Regions from separate parts of the Cupriavidus ulmosensis genome, predicted to be linked through region 3. Evidence: predicted binding sites of a transcription regulator. Region 3 holds the regulator's gene; each other region holds the start of a gene.
What was found. Region 3 encodes LexA, which represses DNA repair genes until DNA is damaged. Its sites were predicted from a motif close to ACTGTATNNNNATACAGT; they were not measured.

Region 1 (9,536 bases), 2.1 Mb from region 3:
CGGCCGCGTCCTCGGCGGCGGCCGGGCTGTCCTCCACGCGCGCGCGCCACTGCTGCACGCCCAGGTAGATCAGGTAGAGCGCGCCGATCGTCTTGACCACGGCGAAGGCGTGCTCGGAAGCCAGCAGCAGCGCGCCCAGGCCGCCGCCCGCCACCAGCAGGATGATCACCAGCCCCGCCTGCAGGCCGAAGATGGTGGTGGTGGTCTTGCGCAGCCCGTAGGACAGGCCGTGGCTCATCGACAGCACCGCGCCCGAACCCGGCGACACGGCAATCACCCAACAGGCCGCGAAATAGGCCAGCCAAACTTCCCAACGCATGACATCACTCCTTGAAAAAACGTTGCGCCAGTCCCGCACTCAGAACGGGTGGAAACCCGTCAGGAACTGGTCGACCTGCTCGGCCTGGCGCTGATCGCGCGCGGCGTCGCCGGCCTCCAGCACCACCGCCTGGTAGACCCGCACGCCCGAGGCCACCAGCCGCGCGGTCAGCCGGCGCGGCGCCTGGTCCTGCGGCGACACCGCCGCCACCTGCACCTCCACGCCCGGCAGCGCCACCGCCGGCGTGGCGGCGGACATCACCGTCACCTGGCGCGTCTTGACCGCGTCGGGCGCGTGCGGCCCGAGGTTGCCGAGCAGCCCGGCCTGCATCGATTCGAGCGCGGCCTGGCGCAAGGCGGCGTCGTCGGCGGGCAGCGTCACCACGCCCACGGCGAACAGGGTCTCGTCGACGCGCGCCGCGTCCATCGTCATCGGCAGCTTGCGCCCGGCGATGGCCACCTCGCGCGCCGCGCCGGTCGGCTTGCCCGGGTAGAGCGCGGCGTAGGCGCCCTCGCTGGACTGGATGGTGCGCCAGTCGTAGCGCGGCGAGCAGCCGACGAGCGCGCAGACGGCGGCGGCCGCGCCAAGGGCGGACAGCGTGGACGGCAGGCGGGACAACCAGGCGTGGGGCATCGCGGCGGCGGATAGGGCAACGGTCCTGCGGACGGCTGCTGCGTGGTGGTGCGGTCCCGCGCCCGCGGGCCGGCGCGGCGCCACGGGTACGGACGGAAGCCGCTATTATCGGGGAACCCGCGCGCCAGCGCGTATTCTTGCATTCCCCACCCCCCACCCCCACCCCCGCCATGCCGAGCCTGCCCCGCGCCCCGTCCCCGATGCCGCCGCCATGCGCGCGCGCCCGGCATGCCGTGGCCGCCGTGCTGCTCGGTGCCGCCCTGCTCGCCGGCGGCGCGAGCGCGCTGGCCGCGCCCGCTCACCTGCCGCCCGCCACCGACCTCGCCGCGCAGGGCGCGGCCGCCGCCGGCAAGGGCCAGCCGCTGGTGGTGCTGGTCAGCCTGCCCGGCTGCGTCTACTGCGAGACCGTGCGCCGCAACTATCTCGGCCCGCAGGCCGCCGCCGGCGAGATCGAGGCGCGCGAGCTGGACATGACCGCCGCCACGCCGCTGCGCAATGCCGACGGCACCATGACCACCGCGCGCGACTGGGCGCGCAGCCACAACGTGTCGGTGGCGCCCACGGTGCTGTTCCTCGACGCCCGCGGCCGCTCGCTGGCCGCGCCGCTGCAAGGCCTGCAGCCGGATTTCTACGGCGCCTACCTGGAGCAGGCGCTGGACCAGGCCCGCGCGGCGCTGGCGGCGGCGCCACGCTGACGCCGCCCGGCACTGCGGCCAATCGCCGCAGCCTGGCCGCGCCCGGAATTGCCTCCGGCAGCGCTTCGGCCGCGGCAGTAGAATGGGAGCTTATCCCCTGACCCGCCGGCAAGCATCATGACGACCTCGGCTTCCCCCGCCATGTCCACCCCGACCACCCGCGCCGCCCAGCGCAAGCTGTGGCCCGTCATCGGCGCCGTGGTGCTGGTCGCCGTGCTCGGCTTCTTCGGCTACCGCGCGATCGCGCCGGCCAACGCCGCGCCCCCCGCCACCTTCACGCTGCTGTCGGGCCAGAAGATCAGCACCGCCGACCTCAAGGGCAAGGTCTACCTCGTCAACTTCTGGGCCACCAGCTGCACCACCTGCGTCAAGGAGATGCCGGAAATGGTCCGCACCTACGACAAGTTCAAGGGCAAGGGCCTGGAGTTCGTGGCGGTGGCGATGAGCTACGACCCGCCGATGTACGTGATGAACTATGCGCAGACGCGCCAGCTGCCGTTCAAGGTGGCGATGGACTCCGACGGCGCCGCCGCCAAGGCCTTCGGCGAAGTGCAACTGACCCCGACCACCTTCGTGATCGACAAGGACGGCCACATCCTCAAGCGCTACGTGGGCGAGCCCGAATGGGACGCGCTGCACAAGCTGCTCGACGACGCGCTGGCCAAGGCCGTCTGACCCGCCTTCTTTCTCGTCTTTCCCCGCCTCCGCCAGCCTTTGCAGGCACTTTCCCGCAGCGTTTCCCGCTGACAGGGCCACGCGCGCAACGCTGCGGCTTGCGCGCGCGGCCTGTATAGATATACAGTTACCGGCAGCCGTTTTTCGCCCTCGTCCCGCCCATGCCGGGCAGCGCACATGCGCGCCCCCGCAGCCCAGAGGCTCCTGCCGTGCTACTCGATTCCGCCCCCGCTGCCACCCCTACCGCCCCTGCCACCCCTATTGCCGTTCCCGGCGACGCCCCTCCGGCTTCGCCCGCCACGCCGCCGCCGCCCGCCGCGGAGGTGCCGCCGCATCTCGCGAAGCTGAATCCCGAACAGCGCGCCGCCGTGACGCACGAGGCGCACTCGCCGCTGCTCATCATCGCCGGCGCCGGCTCGGGCAAGACCAACACGCTGGCGCACCGCGTGGCGCACCTGGTGCTGGGCGGCGCCGATCCGCGCCGCATCCTGCTGCTGACGTTCTCGCGGCGCGCCGCCGCCGAGATGGGGCGGCGCGTGGAGCGCATCGTCGACCAGGCGCTCGGCAACCAGGCCTCGGGCGCCGGGCGCGCCGCGCTGCAATGGTCGGGCACCTTCCACGCCATCGGCGCGCGCCTGCTGCGCGAATACGCCGAGACGCTCGGCCTGTCGCCCGCCTTCACCATCAGCGACCGCGGCGACGCCGCCGACCTGATGAACATGGTGCGGCACGACCTCGGCCTGTCGGCGCAGGCCACGCGCTTCCCGCGCAAGGAAACCTGCCTGTCGATCTATTCGCGCGTGGTCAACACCCAGGCCCCGCTCGAAGACGTGCTCAAGCACTGGTTCCCGCGCTACGCCCAGTGGGCCGACGCGCTGCGCGGCCTGTTCGCCGGCTACGTGGAAGCCAAGCAGAAGCAGCAGGTGCTGGACTACGACGACCTGCTGCTCTACTGGGCGCAGGCGCTCGGCGAGCCGGCGCTGGCGCAGGACATGGGCGCGCGCTTCGACCACGTGCTGGTCGACGAATACCAGGACACCAACGCGCTGCAGGCCGCCATCCTGCTGCGCCTGAAGCCGCACGGGCGCGGCCTCACGGTGGTCGGCGACGACGCGCAGTCCATCTACGCGTTCCGCGGCGCCACCGTGCGCAACATCCTCGATTTCCCCACGCGGTTCTCGCCGGCGGCGGACATGGTCACGCTGTCGCAGAACTACCGCTCCACGCAGCCCATCCTGTGCGCCGCCAACGCCGTGATCGGCCTGGCCGCCGAGCGCTTCACCAAGGACCTGTGGTCCGAGCGCGCCTCGGCCGAGAAACCGCACATCGTGGTGGTCAACGACGAGGCCGACCAGGCCCGCTACGTGGCCGAGCAGATCCTGGCGCGGCGCGAGGCCGGGCTGGCGCTGATCTCGCAGGCGGTGCTGTTCCGCGCCGCCGACTACAGCGCGCAGCTCGAGATCGAACTGGTCCGCCGCAACATCCCGTTCGTGAAGTTCGGCGGCCTGAAATTCCTGGAGTCGACGCACGTCAAGGACGTGCTGTCGGTGGTGCGCTGGATGGAGAATCCGCGCGACCGCATGGCGGCCTTCCGCAGCCTGCAGTTGATGCCGGGCGTGGGCCCCAAGACCGCCGCGCGCGTGCTCGACGCCATCGAGGTCGCCACCGAACCGCTGTTCGCGCTCGAATCGTTCGAGGCGCCGCCGGCCGCGGCCGAGGCGTGGCCGGAATTCGTCGCGCTGGCGCGCGTGCTGATGGCGCCGGCCGCGCCGTGGCCGTCGGTCTTCGAGCAGGTGGTGGCGTGGTACCAGCCGCACCTGGAGCGCATGCACGACGACGCCCACGCGCGCGCCGCCGACCTGCAGCAGCTCGAGCGCGTCGCCGCCACCTACGCCTCGCGCGAGCGCTTCCTGACCGAGCTCACGCTCGACCCGCCCGATGCGTCGAGCGACGAATCCGGCGCGCCGCTGCGCGACGAGGACTACCTGATCCTGTCCACCATCCACTCCGCCAAGGGCCAGGAATGGAAGGCGGTCTACGTGCTCAACGCCGTGGACGGCTGCATGCCGTCGGACCTCGCCACCGGCACCACCGAGGAAATCGAGGAAGAGCGCCGCCTGCTCTACGTGGCCATGACGCGCGCGCGCGACCACCTGGACATCGTGGTGCCGCAGCGCTTCTACGTGCAGCAGCAAAGCGGCTTCGGCGACCGCCACATCTATGCCTCGCGCACGCGCTTCCTGCCCAACCGCGTGATGCCGCTGTTCCACAGCCGGGCGTGGCCGGAGCCGCCGCCGGTGCCGCAGGCCCCGGCCAAGGCTTCGCTGCCGAAGCTGGACCTCGGCAGCAAGATGCGCGACATGTGGCGCTAGCCGCCGCGCCTCAACACATTTCGGCGCATCACGGCACATCCCGGCACATCTCAGCGCAGATCGGCGCTAATCAAGCGCCTCAGTGCACCGCGGCGCCCGCCGCGCGCGCCACCGCCACCAGCGCGCCCGCGCGCAACTGCGCGGCGATGGCCTCGATGTCGTCGGTCATGTAGCGGTCCATGTCCAGGAACGGCACGCGCTCGCGCACGAAGCCGAACACCGCGCGCCCGGCCGGCGACAGGTGCGCCACCGCCCCCGCCAGCTCGGCCGCCTGGCACGCGGCCAGCAGTTCCACGGCGAGGATGTACTGATTGTTGTCGATGATGCGGCGCGCGTTGCGCGCGCCGATCAGGCCCATGCTCACCACGTCCTGGTTGTCGCCGTTGGACGGCACGCTCTGGATGCTGGCCGGGCTGCAGATGGTGCGGTTCTCGGCGATCAGCGCGGTGGCCGGATACTGCGCGCCGGCAAAGCCGCAGCTCAGGCCCTCGTTGGCCGCCGCCAGGAACGCCGGCAGGCCGTTGTTCAGGTGCGGGCTCAGCAGGCGGTTCAGGCGGCGCTCGGACACCACGCCGAGCTGCGTCGCCGCGATGGCCAGGAAGTCCATCGCGAACGCCACCTGCTGGCCGTGGAAATTGCCGCCGTGGAACAGCTCGCTGTCGTCGAAGAACAGCGGGTTGTCGTTGGACGAGTTCAGCTCGCGCTCCACCACCGCGGCGCAGTGGCCCAGCGTGTCGCGCACCGCGCCCAGCACCTGCGGGATGCAGCGCAGCGTGTAGGCCTTCTGGATGAACACGCCGGTGCCGGTGTTCTTCTCGGCGCCGGCGCGCGTCTTCATCTCGCCGGCCAGCTCGCCGTGGCCGGACAGGCGCGTGGCGCCCGCCAGCAGCGCGCGCATGTTGGCGGCGGACTGCACCTGCCCGGGGTGCGGCTTGGCGATGTCGTGGCCGTGCGTCATGAAGGCGTCGGCCGAGGCGTTCAGCCCTTCGAGCGCCAGCGCGGCGATGATCTCCGCCTGCGTCACCTGCGCGCGCATGGTCTCCAGCAGCAGGCACGACATGCCGGTCATGGCCGAGGTGCCGTTGATCAGCGCCAGCCCTTCCTTGTAGGCCAGCTTGATCGGCTCGATGCCGTGCTCGCGCAGCACCTGCGCGGTGGGCGCGGTGCCGCCGTCGGCCAGCAGCACCTTGCCTTCGCCGATCAGCGTGATGGCGATGTGCGACAGCGGCGCGAGGTCGCCGCTGGCGCCGAGCGAGCCGACCTGCGGCACCGCCGGCGTGATGCCCGCTTCCACGTAGCGCAGCAGCTGCTCGATCACCAGCGGGCGCACCGCCGAATAGCCGCGCGCCAGCGCGTTGGCGCGCGCCACCATCATGGCGCGCACTTCCTCGCGCGCGAACAGCGGGCCCACGCCGGCGCAGTGGCTGCGCAGCAGGTTTTCCTGCAGCGCGCGGCCATGCTCGATGTCCACCCAGTTGTGGACCAGCTCGCCAAAGCCGGTGGACACGCCGTAGATCGGGATATTGGCCGAGGCCAGTTGCTCGAAGCGCGCGCGCGCATCGGCCACGTGCGCGCGCGCCGCGTCGTCCAGCCGCGCGGCGCCGCCGCGTGCCACCTGCGCCACCGCGGCGGCGGTCAGTTGATGTCCGTCGACCCGCACGGTCGCGCCGGCCTCCAGGGATACCTCGTTCATGGCTTGTTCCGGATGAGCTGTTCGGAGGCACGCCGGGCGGCGCGGGGCCGCGCGGCATGCAGAGCCCGCGAGTGTATCAAGAGATGCAGCCGGCGCCGGCCGCGGCCCGCCGGCGGCCCTTCATGGGCCTTTCATCGGCCCGTCATGGGCCCTTCACAGGCCGTAGCGCTTGATCTTCTCGTACAGCGTGGCCTTGCCGACCTGCAGCAGGTCGGCCGCCTGGCTGACCGCGCCGCCGGTGCGCGCCAGCGTGTCGGCGATCACCGCGCGCTCGTAGTGCTCCATGCGCTCCTTGAGCGGCGTGGAGTCGTCCGGCGCGTCGGCGCGCGCGCCGCCCTCCGGCACGCCCAGCACGAGGCGGTCGGCGGCGTTGCGCAGCTCGCGCACGTTGCCGGGCCAGGCGCGCTGCATCAGCGCCTGGCGCTGCAGCTCGGACAGGATCGGCGCGGGCCGCTGGTAGCGCACCGCCGCCACCAGCATGAAATGCTCGAACAGCGGCACGATGTCCTCGCGCCGCTCGCGCAGCGGCGGCAGCGGGATCGTCACCACGTTGAGCCGGTACAGCAGATCCTGGCGGAAGGTGCCGTTGGCCACCAGCGTCTCCATGTCGCCCTTGGCCGCCGCCACGATGCGCACGTCGATGCCGATCGAGGCATTGGAGCCGAGCCGCTCCAGCGTGCCCTCCTGCAGCACGCGCAGCAGCTTGACCTGCAAGGCCAGCGGCATGCTCTCGATCTCGTCGAGGAACAGCGTGCCGCCCGAGGCATGCTCGAGCTTGCCCACGCGGCGCTTGCCCGCGCCGGTGAAGGCGCCGGCCTCGTGGCCGAACATCTCGCTCTCGAAGATGGCCTCCGGCACCGCGCCGCAGTTCAGCGCCACGAACGGCGCCTGGTGGCGCGTGGACAGCGCGTGCAGGCTGCGCGCCACCAGCTCCTTGCCGGTGCCGGTCTCGCCGTTGATCATCACCGGCACGTCGGTGGCGGCGACGTTGGCCACCAGCATGCGCACCTGCTCGATGGCCGGCGAGCGGCCGATGATGCGCGTGCCCGCCGCGGGCCCGGCCAGCTCGCGCCGCAGCGCGTGGTTTTCCAGTTCCAGCGCGCGCCGCTCGAGCGCGCGGCGCACGGTCTCGGTCAGGCGGTCGGCGCCGAACGGCTTCTCGATGAAATCGTAGGCGCCCTCGCGCATGGCCTGCACGGCCATCGTGATGTCGCCGTGGCCGGTGACCAGGATCACCGGCACGCCCGGCGCGGCGTTGCGGCAGTGCTGCAGCAGGTCCAGCCCGCTGGCGCCGGTCAGGCGCACGTCCGTCACCAGCACGCCGGGAAACTCGGCCGACAGGTGCGGCATGGCGGCTTCGGCCGAAGGCAGCGCCAGCACGTTGAAGCCAGCAAGCTCCAGGCTCTGCGCGGTAGCCTGGCGCACCAGGGGTTCGTCTTCGACGAACAGGACACGCAATCCGTCTTGCATGGCAATGCTCACTCGGTATGGGTAGGGGAAGCGGCGTCGGACGCCGCGGACACCGCCCCGGCGCCGTCCGGCGCGGGCGCGCGCCGCAGCACCACCACGAACTCGGCGCCGCCGCCGGCGCGGTTGGCCGCGCTCAACTGGCCACCGAACTCGCGCACGATGGAGGTGGAGATGGCCAGGCCCAGGCCCAGGCCCTGGCCGATTTCCTTGGTGGTGAAGAACGGTTCGAACAGCCGCGGCAGCGCGTCTTCGGCGATGCCGCCGCCATTGTCGCGCACCGCGATGCTGACGGTGTCGCCCTGCTCGCCGACCACCACCTCGACGCAGGGCGCCGCGGGCGCGGCGGCGGCCAGCGCATCGAGCGCGTTGCCGAGCAGGTTGAGCAGCACCTGTTCGAACTTGAGCTCGTCGGCCCACACCGCCGGGCCGGGCGCCGCCTGCAGGCCTTCCACCCGCAGCGCCACCGCGCCCAGGCGCGGCGCCATCAGCGCCAGCACGTGGTCGAGCGCGGCGCGCACCGGCACCGCGTGGCGGCGCGGGCGCGCCTTGCCGGCGAACAGCTTGAGCTGGCCGGTGATCTTGCCCATGCGCGCGGTCAGGTCGGCGATGGCGGCGAGGTTGTCGGTGGCGGCATCCAGCTTGCCGCGCTCGAGCAGCACGCGCGTGTTGTCGGAAAACGTGCGCAGCGCCGCCAGCGGCTGGTTCAGCTCGTGGGTGATGCCGGCGGCCATCTGGCCCAGCGCCGCCAGCTTGCTGGCCTGCACCAGCTCGTCCTGGGCCGCGCGCAGCTCGCTCTCGGCGCGGGTGCGCTCGGCCACCTCGGCCTCGAGCTGCTCGTTGATCGCCATCAGGTCGGCGGTGCGCGCCTCCACGCGGCGCTCCAGTTCGTCGTAGGCGGCTTCCAGCAGGCGCCGGCCGTACTCGATGTCGCGCGCGCGCTGGCGGCGCTGGCGCCAGTTGAACAGCAGCAGGCACATGCAGGCATAGGCCAGCGCCGCGCCCAGCGTGGCGTTGCGCGCGCTGGCCAGCACCGGGTCGAGCGCGGCCATCACCTGCATGGTCCAGTCGGCCGGGCCGACCTTGCGGCTGATCTCCAGGTAGCGCTCGGCGCCGCCGCCGGTGCCGATGCGCACCAGCCGCGCGCCGTCGCGCAGCACGGCCTGGGTGAGCCAGCGCGTCACCGGCGACTGCAGCGCCTCGAGCGGCAGCGGCCTGACCGCCTGGCCGTGGTACTGGCGCGTGCGGTCCAGCTCCGTCTGCAGCGCCGGCGGCAGCGGGCGCAGCGTGCGGTACTGCCAGGCCGGCACGGAGGACAGGAAGATCACGCCGTGGTCGTCGCTCACCATCACCGGCTCGGTGCCGCCGGCGCCGGCGCGCTGGAACCACTCCAGGTTGAGCTTGACCACCGTCACGCCCACCACGCGCCCGCCCGACCGGACCGGCTGGGCGATGTAGTAGCCGGGCTCGTCGCTGGTCACGCCGATGGCGTAGAAGCGCCCGACCTGGCCGCGCGCGGCCATCTGGAAATAGGGCCGGAAGCGGTAGTCGGTGCCGACGAAGCTGCCCGGCAGGTCATGGTTGCTGGCCGCCAGCGCGATGCCGTTGGCGGCGATCACGTAGGTGGCCGAGGCGCGCGCGCGCCGGTTGACCTCGGCCAGGTAGCGGTTGGCCGCCGCCAC
Region 2 (9,536 bases), on a different contig from region 3:
CGGCGCGGGCGCGCTCGGTGCAGCCGGCTCAGAACAGCCCGTGCAGGAACCAGCGGTATTCGCCGCCCTCCTCGCGCCCCGGGCGCTGGCGGTAGACCCAGCAGCGCAGGCCGTCGGCGCGCTCGGCGACGAAATAGTCGCGCGTGGCGAGCGCGTCGTCCCACCAGCCGGACTCGATGCGCTCGGGCCGCGACAGCAGCGCCAGCGGCCCGCCGTGGCAGGGCCGGTGGCGCTGCACGGCCAGCGGCAGCGGCTGCGCCAGCAGCCACGGCGGGCGCGCGGGCCAGGCCTGCGCGGGTGCCGCCGGCGCGCGCGCGGGCATCTCGTCCACCGGGCACCAGCGGCTGGCGCGCTCGGGCCGGTGGTCCGCCAGCGGCAGGGGCTGCAGCACGTTCTCGCGGCCCAGGCGCGCCATCAAGGTGTCGAGCAGGCGGCCCAGCCCGGCCGGCGTGCCGCCCGGCTCGGGAAACAGCGCCTCGCTGCGCGGCAGGCATTCCTGCATGGCCTCCACCACCAGCAGCAGCCCCACCGCCGGCACGGTGAACTGCACCTTGTCCAGGCGCTCCTGCAGCAGCCGGCACAAGTGCGCCGGGTCGCGGCTGGGCTCGGCCAGGCTTACCGTCACCGGCGTGGCCGGGGTCTCGCAGCCCAGGCGGTAGCGCTCATGCTCGAGCCGCAGCGCCAGGCGCGTCACGCCGGCCTGCCGCACCGCCAGCCAGCCGCCCAGCGCCAGCAGCAGGCGCTGCGCGCCGGCCATCACGCCCTGGACCGATTCGGTGCGGCCCGGCAGCTCCATGCGCTGCGCGAACTCGGGCGGCGCGGCGAACCAGGCGAAGCGCACCGGCACCTCGCCATAGGCCTGGTCCAGCCGCGCCAGCACGTCCGCGCCGAGGCGGCGCTGCAAACCCGCGCGCGGCAGGCCGCGCACCTCGCCCACGGTGCGGCAGCCGATGCCGTCGAGCCAGCCTTCGTCGGCCACGTTGCGCAGCATGGCCACCGGCAGGCGGTCCAGCAGCCGCGCCATGCGCGCCGGGCGCAGCGCGCGCCGCGCCGGGCGCACCATGCGGCCGTGCCGGTCGCGCCGGAACGGCTGCGCCGCCAGCCACGCCGCGCCGAAGGCGGTCGGCGCGCAGCCCAGTTGGAGGAACACGCCCAGCCGGCGCACCCGCGCATACACCGCGCGGCACAGCGCGCGATGCCCGCCGAACAGCCGCACGCTGGCGCCCGCGTCGATCATCACCGTGGCCGCGTCGGGCTCCGGGTGCAGGCTCACGTGCGGCGAGAAATGCAGCAGCGCCAGCGCCAGCGCCGTCATCAGTTGCGCCTCCGCCGCCGGCTCGCGCTCCAGTTGCACCACCTGCGCCGACAGGGCCTGCACCCCGCCGCGCCGCATGCCGGCCTGCACGCCCAGCGCCACCGCCGGGGTATTGGCCAGCACCACGCGCTCGCGCTCCATCACCGCCACCGGCACGCCGTGATGCAGCACGCCGGGGACCGCGGCGGCAGCGTCCGGCTCAGGCCAGTTCGGCTGCAGCGCGTCCAGCGACAGGCGCGGCAGATGCACCGCGATCCAGTACGACATGGTCTTGCTCTCCCGCAACGGCCTGTGAAACCCGCGGCAACGGCGCCTCCGCAGGCGCGGGCCGCGGCGCGGACGGACGGCCCGGCACCGCCGCCATCTCGTCGAGCGGCAGCACCAGCGGCTGCTCGCGCACCGGGCCGCGCCGCTTGTGGAAGGTGATCGACACCGCATTGCCCGGTGCCGGCGCCAGCAGCAGGCGCAGCACCGCCGGCGACGACTCGCGCAGCACGCCGGCCGGGCGCACGGCCCACGCCACCGCGTCGCCCGCCTGCGCCAGCACCTGCAGGCGGCGCAGCGCCTCGGGCCGCGCCGCGGGCAGCCACACCACGACCCCGCCGAAGGCCTGGCTGCGCAGCACCTGCTCGGCCGCCCACAGCAGGTCGGCCTGCGCCGCGGCCTTGCCGGCGCCGGCCGGCGCGCGCACCCAGAACACCTGCCGCGCCGGCAGCCCCCAGCCGGCCAGGCACGCCGCGTTCGGCAGGTGCGGCGGCCCCACCAGCGCCAGGCGCCGCGGCGCCGCCGCCAGCGCGGCCAGCGCCGGGCGCAGCAGGCGCAGCTCGCCCACGCCGGGCTCGGCCAGCAGCAGCTCGGTCAGCGCCCCCAGCGGCCAGCCGCCGCCCGGCAATTCGGCCGACAGCGCCGCATGGCCGGTTTCCAGCGCCGGCACGCTGCCCGCCTGCCCCGCGCGGCCGAGCTGCCCGGCGCGCCACAGGCCGGGATGGCGCTGCGCGAGCGCCTCCAGCGCCGCCTGGCGGCCGGCCTCGGCGGGCTGGGCCACGGGTGGCACGGGTGGATCAACGGGCGGCGCGTGCGAGCCGGAGGAAACGAGGGAACTCATGTGATGCTTGCGGCCTTGTGACAGCCTTATCCGCGCGGCAAGGCGGCGGGATAAGGTGGGACAAGGCGGGATAGGCGGAATCTCCGAATACTGTATGTTTATACAGTATCGCGGCGGACGCAAGGGGGAGAAGCAGGGAGTGCCGGGATCGCCGCCCCGCGGCGGGACGGTGGCGGGATCGTGGCGGGATCGTGGCGGGATCGTGACGGGATCGTGACGGGATGGCGGCCGGGACACAGCCGCCGCGGGCATCGCGGCAACGGTGTCCCGGCCCGATTTGCGCTACGAGAAGCGCGCTTCCGGATCGGGCACGTTGCCCTGCCTGGCGAGGAAATCGAGGTCGCAGCCTTCGTCCGCCTGCAGCACGTGCTCGATGTGCAGCAGGCCGAAGCCGCGCTCGTAGTGCGGCGGCGGCGCGACCCAGGCCTTGCGCCGCGCCTCGATCTCGGCCTCGTCCACCAGCAGGTCGAGCCGGCGGCCTTCGGTGTCGAGGCGCACCAGGTCGCCGTCGCGCACCAGCCCCAGCAGCCCGCCCACGCGGCTTTCCGGGCAGACGTGCAGGACGCAGGTGCCGTAGCTGGTGCCGCTCATGCGCGCGTCGGAGATCCGCACCATGTCGCGCACGCCGGCCGCCAGCAGCTTCTTGGGGATCGGCAGCATGCCCCATTCCGGCATGCCGGGCGCGCCGGTCGGGCCGCTGTCCTGCAGCACCAGCACGCTGTCCGCGGTCACGGCGAGGTCGGGGTCGTCCACGCGCGCGAGCATGTCCTGGAAGTTGCGGAACACCACGGCCGGGCCGGTGTGCTGGAGCAGGCGCGGCTCGGCGGCGGCGCGCTTGAGCACCGCGCCGCGCGGCGCCAGGTTGCCGCGCAGCACCACCAGCCCGCCGGCCCCGTAGACCGGGTTTTCCTCGGTGCGGATGACGTCGTCGTTGTAGACCTCGGCCTGCTCGATGTTCTCGCCCAGCGTGCGGCCGGTGACGGTCTGGCAGGACAGGTCGAGGTGCCCGGCGATGCGCTTGAGCAGCGCCAGCAGCCCGCCCGCGTAGAACAGGTCCTCCATCAGGTAGGTGCCGCTGGGCTGCAGGTTGCACAGCACCGGCACCGTCTCGCTGGCGCGCGAGAAATCGTCGAGCGACAGTTCGACGCCGAGGCGGCGCGCCATCGCCACGAGGTGGATGAGGGAGTTGGTCGAGCCCGACAGCGCCATGTCCGTGACCACGGCGTTCAGGAAGCTCTGGCGCGTGACGATGTCCTTCGGCCGCAGGTCTTCCCACACCATCTCGACGATGCGGCGCCCGGACATCGACGCCATCTGCGAATGCGTGGCGTCGACCGCGGGGATCGAGCTGGCGCCCGGCAGGGTCAGCCCCAGCGCGTCGGCCATGCTGGTCATGGTCGAGGCGGTGCCCATCGTGTTGCAGGTGCCCGGCGAGCGCGCCGTGCCCTCGCCGACCTGCCGCCACGATTTTTCGTCGAGCTTGCCGGCGCGGTAGTCGGCCAGGGCCTGCCAGGTGCTGGAGCCGGTGCCCAGCATCTGCTGGCCGCGCCAGTGCCCGCGCAGCATCGCGCCGGCGGGCACGAAGATGGCCGGGATATTCATCGATGCGGCCGCCATCAGCAACCCCGGCGTGGTCTTGTCGCAGCCGCCCAGCAGCACGGCGCCGTCGATCGGGTGCGAGCGCAGGATCTCTTCCGCGTCCATCGCCAGCAGGTTGCGGTAGATCAGCGTGCTGGGGCGCACGTAGGTCTCGCCCACGCTCAGCGTCGGCATCACCACCGGGAAGCCGCCGGCCTGCCAGACGCCGCGCTTGACCTCCTCGATGCGCTGCGGGAAATGCGTGTGGCAACTGTTGAGGTCCGACCACGTGCTGAGGATGCCGATGACCGGCTTGCCCTGGAAGTCCTCGCTGGTGTAGCCCATCTGCTTGGTGCGGTACGACTTGTGGTTGCCGGGCTGGCCGGCCGCGCCGAACCAGCGCTGGCTGCGCAGCTGGGACAGTTCAATTCGCTTTCTGCTCATGGGGAATGGCTCTCAGGCGGCGGTGATTTCCGCGAGCAGGGCTTCGCTGCGCCGCGCCAGGATCGACAGGTCGGAGCCCACCGCGACGAAGTCGTAGCCCTGCGCCAGCAGTTCGCGCGCCTGCGCGGGGTTGAAGTTGAGGATGCCCGGCGCCTTGCCGGCCGCGCGGATGTCGGCCAGGATGCGCGCGATCGCCGCCGTCACCTCGGGCGCGCCCGGCTGGCCGTACAGCCCCATGTTGGCGGCCAGGTCGTTGGGGCCGACGAACAGGCCGTCCACGCCGTCGACCGCGCCGATCTCGCGCACGGCCGCGGCGGCCGCCGGCGATTCGATCTGCACCACGATGCACTGCGCCTCGGCGTAGCGCTGGCCGTAGTCCTTGATGCGCGAGAAGCCGTTGGCGCGCATGTTGCCGCTCACGCCGCGGATGCCGTGCGGCGGGTAGCGCGTGGCGGCCACGGCCTGCCGCGCTTCCTCGGCGGACTGCACGAACGGCACCATGAACGAGCGGATGCCGGCGTCGAGCAGGCGCTTGAACACGACCGGCTCGTTGGCCGGGATGCGCACCACCAGTTCCGCCGTGCCGCCCTGCGCGGCGCGCAGGTGGTCGACGACCTGGGAGACGTCGACGCAGGCGTGCTCCATGTCGAGCAGCAGCCAGTCGTAGCCGGAGCCGGCCACCACCTCGGTGACGTGGGGGCTTTCGAGCGTGAGCCACAGGCCGGGCTGCTTGCGCCCCTCGCGCAAGCCTTCCTTGAAGCGGTTCGGTCGCAGGGTTTCAGGTGTTTTCATGTCAGTCGGCCTTGATGTTGGCGGCTTTGGCGAGATTTGCCCACTTGGGCGCTTCGGTGTGCACGAAGGCATTGAATGCCCTGGCGTCCATGCCCGCGGGCTCCAGCCCCTGGCCGCGCAGTTGCTGGACCACCTCGGGCTGCTGCAGCGCCTTGAGCACCGCGCGCGACACCGTGTTGACGATCGCGTCGGGCGTGCCCGCCGGCGCGAGGAAGCCCTGGAAACCGGTGGCATCGATGCCCGGCAGGCCGGCCTCGGTGAAGGTCGGCACGTTGGGCAGCGTGGCCAGCCGCTTGCTGCCGGTGACGGCCAGCGCGCGCAGGCGGCCGGTCTGGACGAACGACTGCACCACGGGCGGCGCGTCGACCATGAACTGGACCTGCCCGCCGAGCACGTCGTTGAGCGCGGGCACGCTGGCCTTGTACGGCACCATCAGCATGTCGACGCCGGCGCTGCGCTTGACCATCTCCATGGCGAAATGCTGCGACGAGCCGACGCCGGCCACGGCCGCGCTGATCTTGCCGCCGCTCGACTTGCTGTAGGCAATGAATTCCTTCAGGTCGCGCGCGGGCACGCCGGGGTTGACCACGGCCACCAGCTCGTTGGTGGTGGCGCGGGCCACCGGCACGAAATCCTTCAGCGGATCATACGAAAGCTGCTTGTAGATGGCCGGGTAGATCACGATGACGCCGGTATTGGCCAGCAGCAGCGTGTAACCGTCCGCCGGCTGGCGGGCCGCGTAGGCGGCGCCGAGAATGCCGCCCGCGCCGGGCCGGTTGTCGATCACCACCGACACGCCCAGGTATTCGGACAGCTTCGATTGCAGGGTGCGGGCGATGAAGTCGATGTTGCCGCCGGGCGCGAACGGCACCACCAGCTTGACCGGCTTGTCGGGATACTGGGCCGCGGCCACGGTGGCCCACAGCATGGCCACGCAGGCCAATAAGCGCTTCATGAATGTCTCCGGATGGTTTTTATAGGTGAGCACGGAAAGTCTAGGTGTGCCCTCATGGATTGTCAATAATCTAATCGATAATTTAACGGGCCGACAGCCTGGCCTGCCCGGCGGGGTCGCGCCGGGGCGGGTAGCACATACCGCGGGGAAAAAGAAGGTCGTTGCGCAGCGGCCCGGCAAGGCCGGAAGCGGCGGTGCCCGATGCCGCTCTTGTGGCGGACCTTGGGCGAGCTTGTGGCGCTCTTGTGCCGCCCCATGCCGCCTTATGTCGCCCTACGCCGCGTACCGGTGCACGAACTTGGTGTTCAGGTATTCCCGCACGCCGATCTCGCCGCCCTCGCGGCCGAAGCCGCTTTGCTTGATGCCGCCGAACGGCGCCTCCGGCGTGGCCACCGCCGTGGTGTTCACGCCCACCATGCCGGACTCGAGCGCGTTCGCCACGCGGTCCGCGGCCTCGGCCGAGCGCGTGTACAGATAGGCGGCCAGCCCCGCCTCCAGCGCGTTCGCGCGCGCGATGGCCTCGTCGGCATCGTCGACGGGAACGATCGCCATCACCGGCGCGAACGGCTCCTCGTGGAGGATCTCGGCGTCGTCCGGCACGTCGGCCAGCACCGTGGGTTCGTAGAAATAGCCGCGGACCAGTTCGGGCGGACGCCGCCCGCCGCACAGCAGCCGCGCGCCGCGGGACAGCGCATCGCGCACCAGCCGCTCGGTGCGCACCCGCTGCCGCTCGGTGGCCAGCGGCCCCATGTCGACGTTCTCCTGCTGGCCGTTGCCGACGCGCAGGCGCCGGGCGCGGGCCACCACCGCGGCCTCGAAGGCCGCCATCACCGGACGCGCGACGAAGAAGCGGCCCGGCGACACGCACACCTGGCCGGCGTTGCGGAACTTGGCCTGCACCGCGGCCGCCGCCGCGGCCTCGACGTCGGCATCGTCGAGGACGATGAACGGCGCATGCCCGCCCAGTTCCATCGTCAGGCGCTTGACGGTATCCGCGCTCTGGCGGATCAGCAACTGGCCGACGCGGGTCGAGCCGGTGAAACTGATCTTGCGCACCGCCGGCGCGGCCATCAGCGGCGCGACCACGTCGTCGGGCGTGCCGATCAGCAGGTTGACCGCGCCCGCGGGCACGCCCGCGTCGTGGCAGCACCGCACCAGCGCGGCCACGCTGCCCGGCGCTTCCTCGGCCGGCCGCACGATGACCGCGCAGCCGGCCGCCAGCGCCATCGCCAGCTTGCGCGCGGCCAGGTTGACCGGGAAATTCCACGCCGTCAGCGCCAGCACGACACCCACCGGCTCGTAGCGCACCTCCAGCCGGCTGGCCGCCGTGCGCCCGCCCAGCACCAGGCCGTAGAGGCGCCGGGCCTCGTCGGCGCACCACTCGAAATGCTCGGCGGAGACCGCCACCTCGGCGCGCGCCTCGGCCAGCGTCTTGCCGACTTCCAGCGTCAGCAGGCGCGCCAGTTCCTCCTGGCGCTCGCGCATCAGGCGGCCGACCTCCCGCAGCACGTCGGAGCGCGCCCACGGCGCCGTCCCGCTCCAGCGCTCCAGGCCGCGCTGCGCGGCCCGCAGCGCGGCGCCGACTTCCGCCTCGCCGGCGCCGGCCACGGTGCCGAGCAGCGTCTCGGTGGCGGGATCGATGACCGGAATGGCGGGGGCATCGACAGCCGCGGCCAGGACCTCGGCCCCGTCGATGAAGTGTGTGGGTGTCTTGTACATGATGCCTCTCTGTGGATCGTTGGGACGGGGATGCGCCGCGGCAGGCTCATGCCTGGCAAGACATCCGGTCGGGTCTGGCGGGGTGGAGAGGACGCGGGGCGTCCGTGCCGCGATTCTGGGACGCCCCGATCTGATTGTCAATAATAGTATTGATATTAATATGGACGCAGTCGCCGCGCCGCATTGACCGCCCGCCGCGGCCCCGCGTAACCTCTCTCCGGGGCGCATGTAGAATTGCCGCGATCCACGTCCCTGCGGGAAGGCGTGCGACGCGGCGCGCGGCGCCGCGCCCTGTCCCGTCTTACTTACGATCCATTCATGTCCGTCGCGCAAAACCGCCATATCGAATCCGCCAGCAAACCCTTCGACGTTCCCGCCGCCGTGTGCGAACTGGAAGAGGACATCGTGCTCGGCCGGCTGCACCCGCGCGAACGGCTGATCGAAGACGACCTGATGCGCCGCTTCGACCTCAAGCGGCACGCCGCGCGCGAGACGCTCTCCGAGCTGGCCCGCCTCGGGCTGGTCGAGCGCCGCAAGAACATCGGCTGCGAGGTGCGCGCGTTCAGCGCGCGCGAAGTGGCCGAGCTGTACCAGTTGCGCGAGCTGCTCGAGAGCGAGGCCGCGCGCATCCTGCCCTGCCCGCTGCCCGAGGAAGGCCTGCAGCGCCTCATCGAGATCCAGCGCGAGCACGATGCCGCCGTCGCCGCGAACGACCCGCGCGCGGTGTTCCGCAGCAACCAGCGCTTTCACGAGACGCTGTTCGGCTTCTGCGAGAACGCCACGCTGCAGCGCGCGATCCAGGAATACGCGCGCCAGACGCACCCGATCCGCTTCAGCTCGCTGGTCGACCCGGCCTACCGCGCGCGCGCGCGCGACGAGCACTGGGCCATCATCGACGCCCTGCGCGAAGGGCGCCGCGACGACCTCGTCACGTTGTGCCGCAATCACCTCGCGCCGTCGCGCGACGCCTACCTTGCGCTGAACCGGCATCTGTTCGCCGGCGCCTGAAACCGCGCGGCACCACGCGCCCCTGACACCACGCCGGTCACACGCGCCGGCCACGCCGGCTGGCCGCGCCAGCCCTCACCCTATTCCGCTCCCCGGCGATCTCCGCTCGACAAGCCCCGGCGTTCGTGCCAGAATCCGTCAATAGTATTATTGATAATTATCCGGAGAGCGTTCACCATGCCTCAGACTCCCAAGGACGGCACCACCGTCGTCCTGCCGCGCGGCCTTCGCAAGGGCCTCACCAACTACGGTGACACCGGCTTCTCCCTGTTCCTGCGCAAGGCGTTCATCAAGGGCGCCGGCTACACCGACGAGGCGCTCGACCGCACCATCGTCGGCGTGGTCAACACCGGCAGCGGCTACAACCCGTGCCACGGCAACGCGCCGCAACTGATCGAGGCGGTCAAGCGCGGCGTGATGATGGCCGGCGGGCTGGCGATCGACTTCCCCACCATCTCGATCGCCGAGAGCTTTTCCGCGCCCACCAGCATGTACCTGCGCAACCTCATGTCGATGGACACCGAGGAAATGATCCGCGCGCAGCCGATGGACGCGGTGGTGCTGATCGGCGGCTGCGACAAGACCGTGCCGGCGCAGCTGATGGGCGCGGCCTCGGCCAA
Region 3 (9,536 bases):
TGATCTCGGAGGTGCCCTTGTCCTGCGAGTCGGGGTTGTAGACCTCGTCGCGGTAGATGAACAGGATCACGTCGGCATCCTGCTCAATGGCGCCCGATTCGCGCAGGTCGGACATCACCGGGCGCTTGTTGGGGCGCTGCTCCAGGCTCCGGTTCAACTGCGACAGCGCGATCACCGGGCAGTTGAGTTCCTTGGCCAGCCCCTTGAGCGAACGGGAGATTTCCGAGATTTCGGTGGCGCGGTTCTCGCCGCTGCCCGAGCCCGACATCAGTTGCAGGTAGTCGATGATGATCAGGCCAAGCTGCCCGCACTGGCGCGCCAGGCGGCGCGAGCGCGCGCGCAGCTCCATCGGGTTGAGCGCCGGGGTCTCGTCGATGAACAGCTGCGCGTCGTTCATGCGCTGGATGGCATGCGTGAGGCGCGGCCAGTCCTCGTCGAGCAGGCGGCCGGTACGCAGGCGGTGCTGGTCCAGCCGGCCGACCGAGCCCAGCATACGCATGGCCAGCTGGGTGCCCGCCATTTCCATCGAGAACACCGCCACCGGCAGGCCCTGCTCCACCGCCACGTGCTCGCCGATGTTGAGCGAGAACGCGGTCTTGCCCATCGACGGGCGGCCGGCCACGATGATCAGGTCGCCGGCCTGCATGCCGCTGGTCATGCGGTCCAGGTCGATGAAGCCGGTCGGCACGCCGGTCACGTCGGTGTTGCTGTCGCGGTGGTACAGCTCGTCGATGCGCTCCACCACCTGCGTGAGCAGCGGCTGGATTTCCTGGAAGCCCTTCTGCCCGCGCGAGCCTTCCTCGGCGATGGCGAAGACCTTGGACTCGGCTTCGTCGAGCAGCTCGCGCACCTCGCGCCCCTTGGGCGCGAAGGCCGCCGAGGCGATGTCGTCGGCCACCGTGACCAGCTTGCGCAGCACCGAACGCTCGCGCACGATTTCCGCGTAGCGGCGGATGTTGGCCGCGCTGGGCGTGTTCTGCGCGAGCGAGTTCAGGTAGGCCAGCCCGCCCACCTCCTCCGCCTTGCCGGCCACCTGCAGCATCTCGTAGACGGTGATGACGTCCGCGGGCTTGGTCGCCGAGATCAGCCGGGCGATGCTCTGGAAGATCATCCGGTGGTCGAAGCGGTAGAAGTCCGACTCGGAAAGGAAGTCGGCGATGCGGTCCCAGGCGGCGTTGTCCAGCAGCAGGCCACCCAGCACCGATTGCTCGGCCTCGATGGAGTGCGGAGGTACCTTGAGATTATCTAGTTGGGGGTCGCTGACAGGCGCGTTCATGGGGAGGGATTATAACGGCGCGCACAGGCGAGCCGGAGGAGAAATCGCGGCGCGTGCGGCGATGTGACGGCAGGACAACCACCCCGGCCGGGCCGAAGTCGGAACCCCGGGCCAAAACAAAAAGGCAGGAGCGCCTGGCTCCTGCCTTTTTGTTCCTGCCTGCGGCCGCTGCCGCTGCGGAGATCCCTCGCGGGCCCCGCGGCGGCGGCCGGTTCCGGCTTAGACGTGTTCGCCCAGGACGGAGACCGTCACGTCGACCACCACGTCCGTGTGCAGCGAAACGCTGACCGGATGATCGCCAACGATCTTCAGCGGGCCGTTCGGCAGGCGCACTTGCGCCTTCTCGATCTTGAAGCCTTGGCCTTCCAGGGCGGCGGCGATGTCGGCATTGGTGACCGAGCCGAACAGGCGGCCGTCCACACCCGACTTCTGGGTGATCTGCACGGTCAGGCCGTTGAGCTTCTCGCCCTCGCCCTGCGCGGCAGCCAGCTTCTCGGCGGCGGCCTTTTCCAGCTCGGCGCGCTTGACTTCGAACTCGCTGATGGCGGTCTGGGTCGCGCGGCGGGCCTTCTTGTTCGGGATCAGGAAGTTACGGGCGTAGCCGTCCTTCACGCGAACGATGTCACCCAGGTTGCCCAGGTTGATGACTTTTTCCAGCAGAATGATTTGCATCGTGTTTTCTCCTTGACGGACCTAGGGCCGATCAGTTCTTGTGCAGGTCGGTGTAGGGCATCAGCGCGAGGAAACGCGCGCGCTTGATGGCCGTATCGAGCTGACGCTGATAGTGCGCCTTGGTGCCGGTCAGGCGGGCCGGCGTGATCTTGCCGTTGTCGCCGATGAAATCCTTCAGGGTGTCCAGATCCTTGTAGTCGATCTGTTCCACGCCGGCCACGGTGAAGCGGCAGAAGCGCTTGCGCTTGAACAGCGGGTTCTGCTGTTGGAAGCGCTTCTTGTTCTTGTTGTCACGTTTGACGAATGCCATGATTCAATCCTTTTCGAATGCTTTACATCCAGTGATGTGAAAGACGAGAGCCTTGCTGTTGCGGTGCTTGCGGGCCAGGAATCCTTCGCAGTCGAGCATCGCGCCGAGCGGCGTGCGCTCGAGCCGTTGTCCGATCTGTCCGATCCCCATCGCGGCGATGGCAAATTCCACCTGCCTGGGCGTCTGCGCCTCGACCGTCTCGCCCGCGTACTGCAGGATGCAGTTGACGACGGGGACGCCGGCCGGGGTATAGCGCAGGGCATCGCGTTCGGCGAGGGTCGCGCAGAGCCTCAACTGGTTCAACGCTGCCTCCGTTCCCGGTGTCCATGCCCGCTCGCGCCGCCGCGGCGCCTGCGATATTCAGCGCCCGCGGCAACCGCAAGAGCCCGCACTTAGGCGGCCTGGCCTTCGGTGGTCTGTTGCGCGGCCTTGCGGGCTTCTTCGCGCTGCACTTCCTTCATCATCGGGGACGGTGCGGTTTCGGCCTTCTTGGTCTGAACGATGAGGTGGCGCAGCACCGCGTCGTTGAACTTGAACGCGTGTTCGAGTTCAGCCAGGGTTTCCTTGCCGCATTCGATGTTCAGGCAAACGTAGTGAGCCTTGGCCAGCTTCTGGATCATGTAGGCCATCTGACGGCGGCCCCAGTCTTCCACTCGGTGGATCTGGCCTTCCTGCGAGGTGACCAGCGTCTTGTAACGCTCGATCATGGCCGGAACCTGTTCGCTCTGGTCCGGATGGACGATAAATACGATTTCGTAATGACGCATTGACGCTCCTTTTGGATAAGCCACCCGGGCGCCATGTCCGGTGTGGCAAGGTTGGATAGCCTTAAAGTATAGCGCGCTTTCCACGCATAGGGCAAGCTGCTTCAGTTATCGGCAAAGAGCGCCTGCAACGCCGCCGGATCCGCCGCCAGCGCCGGCCTGGCCGCCAGCGTGAGCAGCAGCAGCACGCGCGCCTTGTAGGGATTCAGGTCGCCGGCCGACACGAAGACGCCGGCGCTCGGCCGCGGCTGCGCCGGCATCGCCACATGCCCGGCCCCGGTGCGCGAGCTGCGCACGACCGCCACGCCCGCCGCGGCGGCCTCGGCCAGCGCCTCCGCCAGCGACTGGTGGATCGAGCCGTTGCCCGCGGCGGCCACCACGAGGCCGTTCACCCCGGCCGCGACCAGCGCATCGACCATCACCCGGCCCGGCTGCGCGTAGCTGGCCAGGATTTCCACCTGCGGCCACGCCGCCGGCACCGGCACCGGCATGGCCGCGGCCGGCAGCCGCAGCGGGGCGCGGGTGAAACAGACGAAATCGTCCTGCACATAACCGACCGGGCCGCCCGCCGGCGAAGCGAAGGCGTTCACCGCCGCCGTGTGCGCCTTCACGGCGTCGCGCGCGGCGTGGATCTCCTGGTTGACGACCAGCAGCACACCCTTCCCCACCGACGCCGGATGGCTGGCCACGCGCACCGCGTCGAGCAGATTCAGCGGGCCGTCCGCGGACAGAGAAGTCGACGGCCGCATGGCCGCGGTCAGCACCACCGGCAGCGTGGCCTCGCAGGCCAGGTGCAGCACCATCGCCGTTTCCTCCAGCGTATCGGTGCCGTGCGTCACCACGATGCCGGCGACGTCGGGCTGCGCCGACCAGAAGCGGATCCGCTCGACCAGCCTGGACCAGAGCGCGAACGACATGTCCTTGCTGTCCACCTGCGCCACCTGCTCCGCCTCGATGCGCGCTACCTCGCCAAGCGCGGGCACGGCCCCGAGCAGCGCCGACACCGGCACCGTGGCGGCCTGGTACTTCGCGCTGCTGGCGGGATTGGACGAAGAACCGGCAATGGTGCCGCCGGTGGCAAGCACAACGACGCGACGCAGTGAGGACATGGCGGGGGACGTGTAGGAAACCTGGAGTCGAAAAAAACGCGTACCCGGAACGGGCACCGCGTGCCGCGGATTGTAACCCTGCGCATCCCGGCACCCGCAAGGCGCGCCCGCAGGCAGGCGTGTTGCAAACTATTCGTCGATGCGCCGCGTCCTAAAAATTCCGCTTGCACTTCACTCGATACTGTATAAAATCACAGCATACTGTTTAAACGTACAGTGCTCTCCAATAACAGCGAAAACAACAGCGAACAACGGCGACTATGGCGACCCTGACACCGCGGCAGCAGCAGATTTTCGACCTGATTCGCAGCACTCTCCAGCACACCGGCTTTCCGCCCACGCGTGCCGAGATTGCCGCCAAGTTCGGCTTCTCCTCGCCCAATGCCGCGGAAGAGCATCTGCGCGCGCTGGCCCGCAAGGGCGTGATCGAACTCACCCCCGGCGCGTCGCGCGGCATCCGTCTCAAGGTATCGCGCAGCGACTCCGAGTTGCCCGACCAGTTCTCGCTGCCGATGGCGGGCGTCATGCAGCTGACGCTGCCGCTGGTCGGCCGCGTCGCCGCCGGCAGCCCGATCCTGGCCGCCGAACACATCGACCGCCAGTACCAGGTCGATGCCTCCGTCTTCGAAGTCCAGCCCGACTACCTGCTGCGCGTGCGCGGCCTGAGCATGCGCGACGCCGGCATCCTCGACGGCGACCTGCTCGCGGTCAAGCGCGCCAGCGAAGCCGCCAACGGGAAGATCGTCGTGGCCCGGCTCGGCGAGGACGTCACCGTCAAACGCCTCAACCGCCGCGGCGACACGATCGAACTGATCGCGGAGAACCCCGACTTCAGCAACATCATCGTCCAGCCGGACCGGGAAGAATTCTCCTTGGAAGGCATCGCCGTCGGCCTGATCCGTACCGGCGCGTTCTAAAAGCCCCAAGCCTCAAGTGCGGCTGGAGCGGGTTCGCCCGCCTCGAGCTGCACCCGATATGCCAACGCCATCCGCGCTGCGGATGCCGACAACTGTTGTTGCAAATCACCAGGTGTAGCCATGCTCCCAGCCAATCGCTTCTCCACCCGCCGCCCCGTCAAGCCCGTTCCGTTCCGCCAGTCCAAAGGCGTGCGCATCTACCAGGGCGCGCAGCGGCGCACGATGGTCGGCAGCATGGCCGCCATCTGCCGCATGCTCGAGCTGGAAGACCTTCCCAAGCTGTCCGTGTAATGGCGCGTGCCGCGTGGTGGCGCAGCGTGGAGACGGTTGCCATTCGCCGCATGCGCCAGCCTCATGAAATTTTTTGAGGCGAAGTACTAGCCATGTGCCAATGAAGTTTGTATAATCTTGTTTTTCGTCGATCAGCACTCAGCTGAAAGACAACGACGGTGGCTGTAGCTCAGTTGGTAGAGTCCAGGATTGTGATTCCTGTCGTCGTGGGTTCGAGTCCCATCAGCCACCCCAGAATTCTCTTCGGTATCGACGGCTTGAGCATTAACCAGCCGTTCGCGATACGAGATATCCGATAAAAGCGGATATACCCAACGGCGCCTCTGGCGCCGTTTTTGTTTTCTGCCGCTGGCAAGCATCGCACCGATGCTCCAATTTGCCATTGCCCGGACTCCCCTCCTCAAACCAACGTCGCCAGTCGACCCGCTTATCGCGCATGCGAGGCCGGTCATTTTGCAATTGTTGACAGTCAAACGGTACGTTGCTTCTTATGCTGGCCGCGGCACCATCCCCTGGTGCTCATATTCGACACTTCCCGATGCCGCTGCGCCGCTCCCCCGGCCCAGCGGCTTTTTTTGGCGGAACGGCGGCCGCAGCCGCGGTGACAGTTGTTGACAGTCCGTGTCTCCGCATCCTGATAGCCTTCAATCTCGCATCGTCATCCTCCGCTGGGTACGGTGCGGCTTCCTGTCCCCGCCGGGCATTCGTGTCCGGCGGGGTTTTCTTTTTTGGCCGATGCGTAGGTCCGATGTCTTGCGGACTTCGGGGCCTGACCGCCATCGAGTGGCCATGCAAGATGCCCCGGCCACTGCCTCTCGATTCATGGCGGACATGCCATCCACATGTGGAAGGCATTATCCTGCCACCTCACTCCCCATGCGCGCGGAAATTGCAGCGCGACGCTGTTTGCCCCGATACCCACTACACACCAGGAGATCTGGATATGGCTGGCTCGAGCCTCTTGCTGCTGATCGACGACATCACCTCGATCCTTGACGACATCGCGTCCATGAGCAAGCTCGCCGCCAAGAATACCGCCGGCGTGCTCGGCGACGATCTCGCTCTCAACGCGCAGCAAGTCACGGGCATGAAGGCCGACCGGGAGCTGCCGGTGGTGTGGGCGGTGGCAAAGGGATCGCTGCGCAACAAGGCAATCCTGGTGCCGTCCGCGCTGGCGATCAGCGCCGCGATTCCGTGGGCGATCACGCCTTTGTTGATGGCGGGTGGCGCCTTTCTCTGCCATGAGGGATTCGAGAAGATTGCGCACAGCCTGCTGCATCAGCGGAAGGCACCGGAGGCGACTGTCATCCGGAGCGAGCCGCCGACAACGGATCTGGCCACGCTCGAAACAACGAAGGTCCGCGGCGCGGTGCGCACGGATTTCATCTTGTCGGCGGAGATCATCGTCATCTCGCTCGGCACGGTTTCCGAGGCGACGTTCGGCACGCAGGTTGCCGTATTGTCGATCGTCGCATTGGTCATGACGGTGGGCGTCTATGGCCTGGTGGCCGGCATCGTCAGGCTCGACGATGCCGGGCTTTATCTTCACCAACGGCCATCGGCAACGGCGCGCGCCGCCGGCCGGGCCATTCTGCGCATGGCGCCCTGGCTGATGCGGGCGCTTTCGGTGGCCGGCACGGTTGCCATGTTCCTGGTCGGCGGGGGAATCCTGGTACATGGCTTTCCTGGCGCGCACCACGTGACGGAGCGCGCGGGCGCCCTGCTGGGCGCGGAAGGCAGTCTTGACATGCTCGGTCCCCTGCTCGTCAATGGCGTGGCCGGCATCGTGGCCGGCGCGCTGGTGACGGCGGCGGTCTTCCTGATCAAGCTTGCGGTACGGGTTGTCCGGCCATCGCTGGACTGAATGCGATGGCCCGGCCGGTATGACGCGGATAATGCAAAGCGCCAGAAACTAAAACCCCAAAAGCAAAACCCCCCAGTACGTACGTACTGAGGGGTTTTAAGAGAGAGCCTGGCGATTACCTACTTTCACACGGGTAATCCGCACTATCATCGGCGTGGAGTCGTTTCACGGTCCTGTTCGGGATGGGAAGGGGTGGTTCCAACTCGCTATGGTCACCAGGCATGAGCGGTGTGTTGCGCTGGGCTTGTCGGCCAACGCAACGAATAGGGATGTAGTCAGGTTGTGTCTTGTATCGGCCAGGCTGCTGAGCAGCGGCACGCGATACGTCAACCAGGCAGAAACACACTGGTTATAGGATCAAGCCTTACGGGCAATTAGTACTGGTTAGCTTAACGCATTACTGCGCTTCCACACCCAGCCTATCAACGTCCTGGTCTCGAACGACCCTTCAAGGAGGTCAAGCCTCCAGGGAATCCTCATCTTCAGGCGAGTTTCCCGCTTAGATGCTTTCAGCGGTTATCTCTTCCGTACATAGCTACCCTGCGATGCCTCTGGCGAGACAACAGGTACACCAGCGGTACGTCCACTCCGGTCCTCTCGTACTAGGAGCAGCCCCCGTCAAGATTCCAACGCCCACGGCAGATAGGGACCAAACTGTCTCACGACGTTTTAAACCCAGCTCACGTACCTCTTTAAATGGCGAACAGCCATACCCTTGGGACCGGCTACAGCCCCAGGATGAGATGAGCCGACATCGAGGTGCCAAACACCGCCGTCGATATGAACTCTTGGGCGGTATCAGCCTGTTATCCCCAGAGTACCTTTTATCCGTTGAGCGATGGCCCTTCCATTCAGAACCACCGGATCACTATGTCCTGCTTTCGCACCTGCTCGACTTGTCGGTCTCGCAGTTAAGCACGCTTTTGCCATTGCACTTTAGGTACGATGTCCGACCGTACCAAGCGTACCTTCGAACTCCTCCGTTACACTTTGGGAGGAGACCGCCCCAGTCAAACTGCCTACCATGCACTGTCCCCGACCCGGATTCACGGGCCAAGGTTAGAACCTCAAACAAACCAGGGTGGTATTTCAAGGTCGGCTCCACGCAGACTAGCGTCCACGCTTCAAAGCCTCCCACCTATCCTACACAGATCGGTTCAAAGTCCAATGCAAAGCTACAGTAAAGGTTCATGGGGTCTTTCCGTCTAGCCGCGGGGAGATTGCATCATCACAAACACTTCAACTTCGCTGAGTCTCGGGAGGAGACAGTGTGGCCATCGTTACGCCATTCGTGCAGGTCGGAACTTACCCGACAAGGAATTTCGCTACCTTAGGACCGTTATAGTTACGGCCGCCGTTTACCGGGACTTCAATCAAGAGCTTGCACCCCATCATTTAATCTTCCGGCACCGGGCAGGCGTCACACCCTATACGTCCACTTTCGTGTTTGCAGAGTGCTGTGTTTTTATTAAACAGTCGCAGCCACCATTTTATTGCAACCCCTTCACCCTCCTGGCGCAGGCCAGTCAAGCTACAAGGGCGTACCTTATCCCGAAGTTACGGTACCAATTTGCCGAGTTCCTTCTCCCGAGTTCTCTCAAGCGCCTTAGAATACTCATCTCGCCCACCTGTGTCGGTTTGCGGTACGGTCTCGTATGACTGAAGCTTAGAGGCTTTTCTTGGAACCACTTCCAATTGCTTCGCAGCACTAGGCCGCTCGCCCCATATCCTTGAATTCCGCGCCCGGATTTGCCTAAGCGCCTTCTCCAATACAGGGACCGGGACTTCCAACACCCGGACAACCTTCCGCGATCCGTCCCCCCATCGCATCATACGACGGTGCAGGAATATTAACCTGCTTCCCATCAGCTACGCATCTCTGCCTCGCCTTAGGGGCCGACTCACCCTACGCCGATGAACGTTGCGTAGGAAACCTTGGGCTTACGGCGAGGGGGCTTTTCACCCCCTTTATCGCTACTCATGTCAGCATTCGCACTTCTGATACCTCCAGCATCCTTTACAAGACACCTTCACAGGCTTACAGAACGCTCTCCTACCACGCACTTACGTGCGTCCGCAGCTTCGGTGACTGGCTTAGCCCCGTTACATCTTCCGCGCAGGACGACTCGATCAGTGAGCTATTACGCTTTCTTTAAAGGGTGGCTGCTTCTAAGCCAACCTCCTGACTGTTTTAGCCTTCCCACTTCGTTTCCCACTTAGCCAATCTTTGGGACCTTAGCTGGCGGTCTGGGTTGTTTCCCTCTTGACACCGGACGTTAGCACCCGATGTCTGTCTCCCGTGATTGCACTCTTCGGTATTCGGAGTTTGCTAT

Region 1: ACWTPI_RS01880 (ATP-dependent helicase) is a predicted target of LexA. The motif match lies at 2,433-2,450, and genes of this name have one in related genera.
Region 2: imuA (translesion DNA synthesis-associated protein ImuA) is a predicted target of LexA. The motif match lies at 2,510-2,527, and genes of this name have one in related genera.

Annotation. Positions count from the first base shown of each region.
Region 1 covers NZ_CDRMWP010000001.1:418,463-427,998, reverse strand. Annotated here, with positions in the region: gene ACWTPI_RS01900 (LysE family transporter) at 1-319, opposite strand, end outside; gene ACWTPI_RS01895 (hypothetical protein) at 359-952, opposite strand; gene ACWTPI_RS01890 (thioredoxin fold domain-containing protein) at 1,153-1,647, shown strand; gene ACWTPI_RS01885 (TlpA disulfide reductase family protein) at 1,765-2,322, shown strand; gene ACWTPI_RS01880 (ATP-dependent helicase) at 2,646-4,694, shown strand; gene cmdF (tyrosine 2,3-aminomutase) at 4,774-6,387, opposite strand; gene ACWTPI_RS01870 (sigma-54-dependent transcriptional regulator) at 6,541-7,857, opposite strand; gene ACWTPI_RS01865 (sensor histidine kinase) at 7,866-9,536, opposite strand, start outside.
Region 2 covers NZ_CDRMWP010000002.1:1,181,456-1,190,991, reverse strand. Annotated here, with positions in the region: gene ACWTPI_RS24985 (Y-family DNA polymerase) at 29-1,582, opposite strand; gene imuA (translesion DNA synthesis-associated protein ImuA) at 1,515-2,420, opposite strand; gene araD (L-arabinonate dehydratase) at 2,703-4,442, opposite strand; gene ACWTPI_RS24970 (HpcH/HpaI aldolase family protein) at 4,455-5,234, opposite strand; gene ACWTPI_RS24965 (Bug family tripartite tricarboxylate transporter substrate binding protein) at 5,236-6,189, opposite strand; gene ACWTPI_RS24960 (NAD-dependent succinate-semialdehyde dehydrogenase) at 6,463-7,908, opposite strand; gene ACWTPI_RS24955 (GntR family transcriptional regulator) at 8,227-8,916, shown strand; gene ACWTPI_RS24950 (IlvD/Edd family dehydratase) at 9,094-9,536, shown strand, end outside.
Region 3 covers NZ_CDRMWP010000001.1:2,532,909-2,542,444, forward strand. Annotated here, with positions in the region: gene ACWTPI_RS11545 (replicative DNA helicase) at 1-1,276, opposite strand, end outside; gene rplI (50S ribosomal protein L9) at 1,496-1,948, opposite strand; gene rpsR (30S ribosomal protein S18) at 1,980-2,258, opposite strand; gene priB (primosomal replication protein N) at 2,262-2,561, opposite strand; gene rpsF (30S ribosomal protein S6) at 2,651-3,025, opposite strand; gene ACWTPI_RS11570 (asparaginase) at 3,127-4,131, opposite strand; gene lexA (transcriptional repressor LexA) at 4,392-5,048, shown strand; gene ACWTPI_RS11580 (hypothetical protein) at 5,169-5,339, shown strand; tRNA gene ACWTPI_RS11585 (tRNA-His) at 5,498-5,573, shown strand; gene ACWTPI_RS11590 (DUF808 domain-containing protein) at 6,283-7,203, shown strand; rRNA gene rrf (5S ribosomal RNA) at 7,310-7,423, opposite strand; rRNA gene ACWTPI_RS11600 (23S ribosomal RNA) at 7,557-9,536, opposite strand, start outside.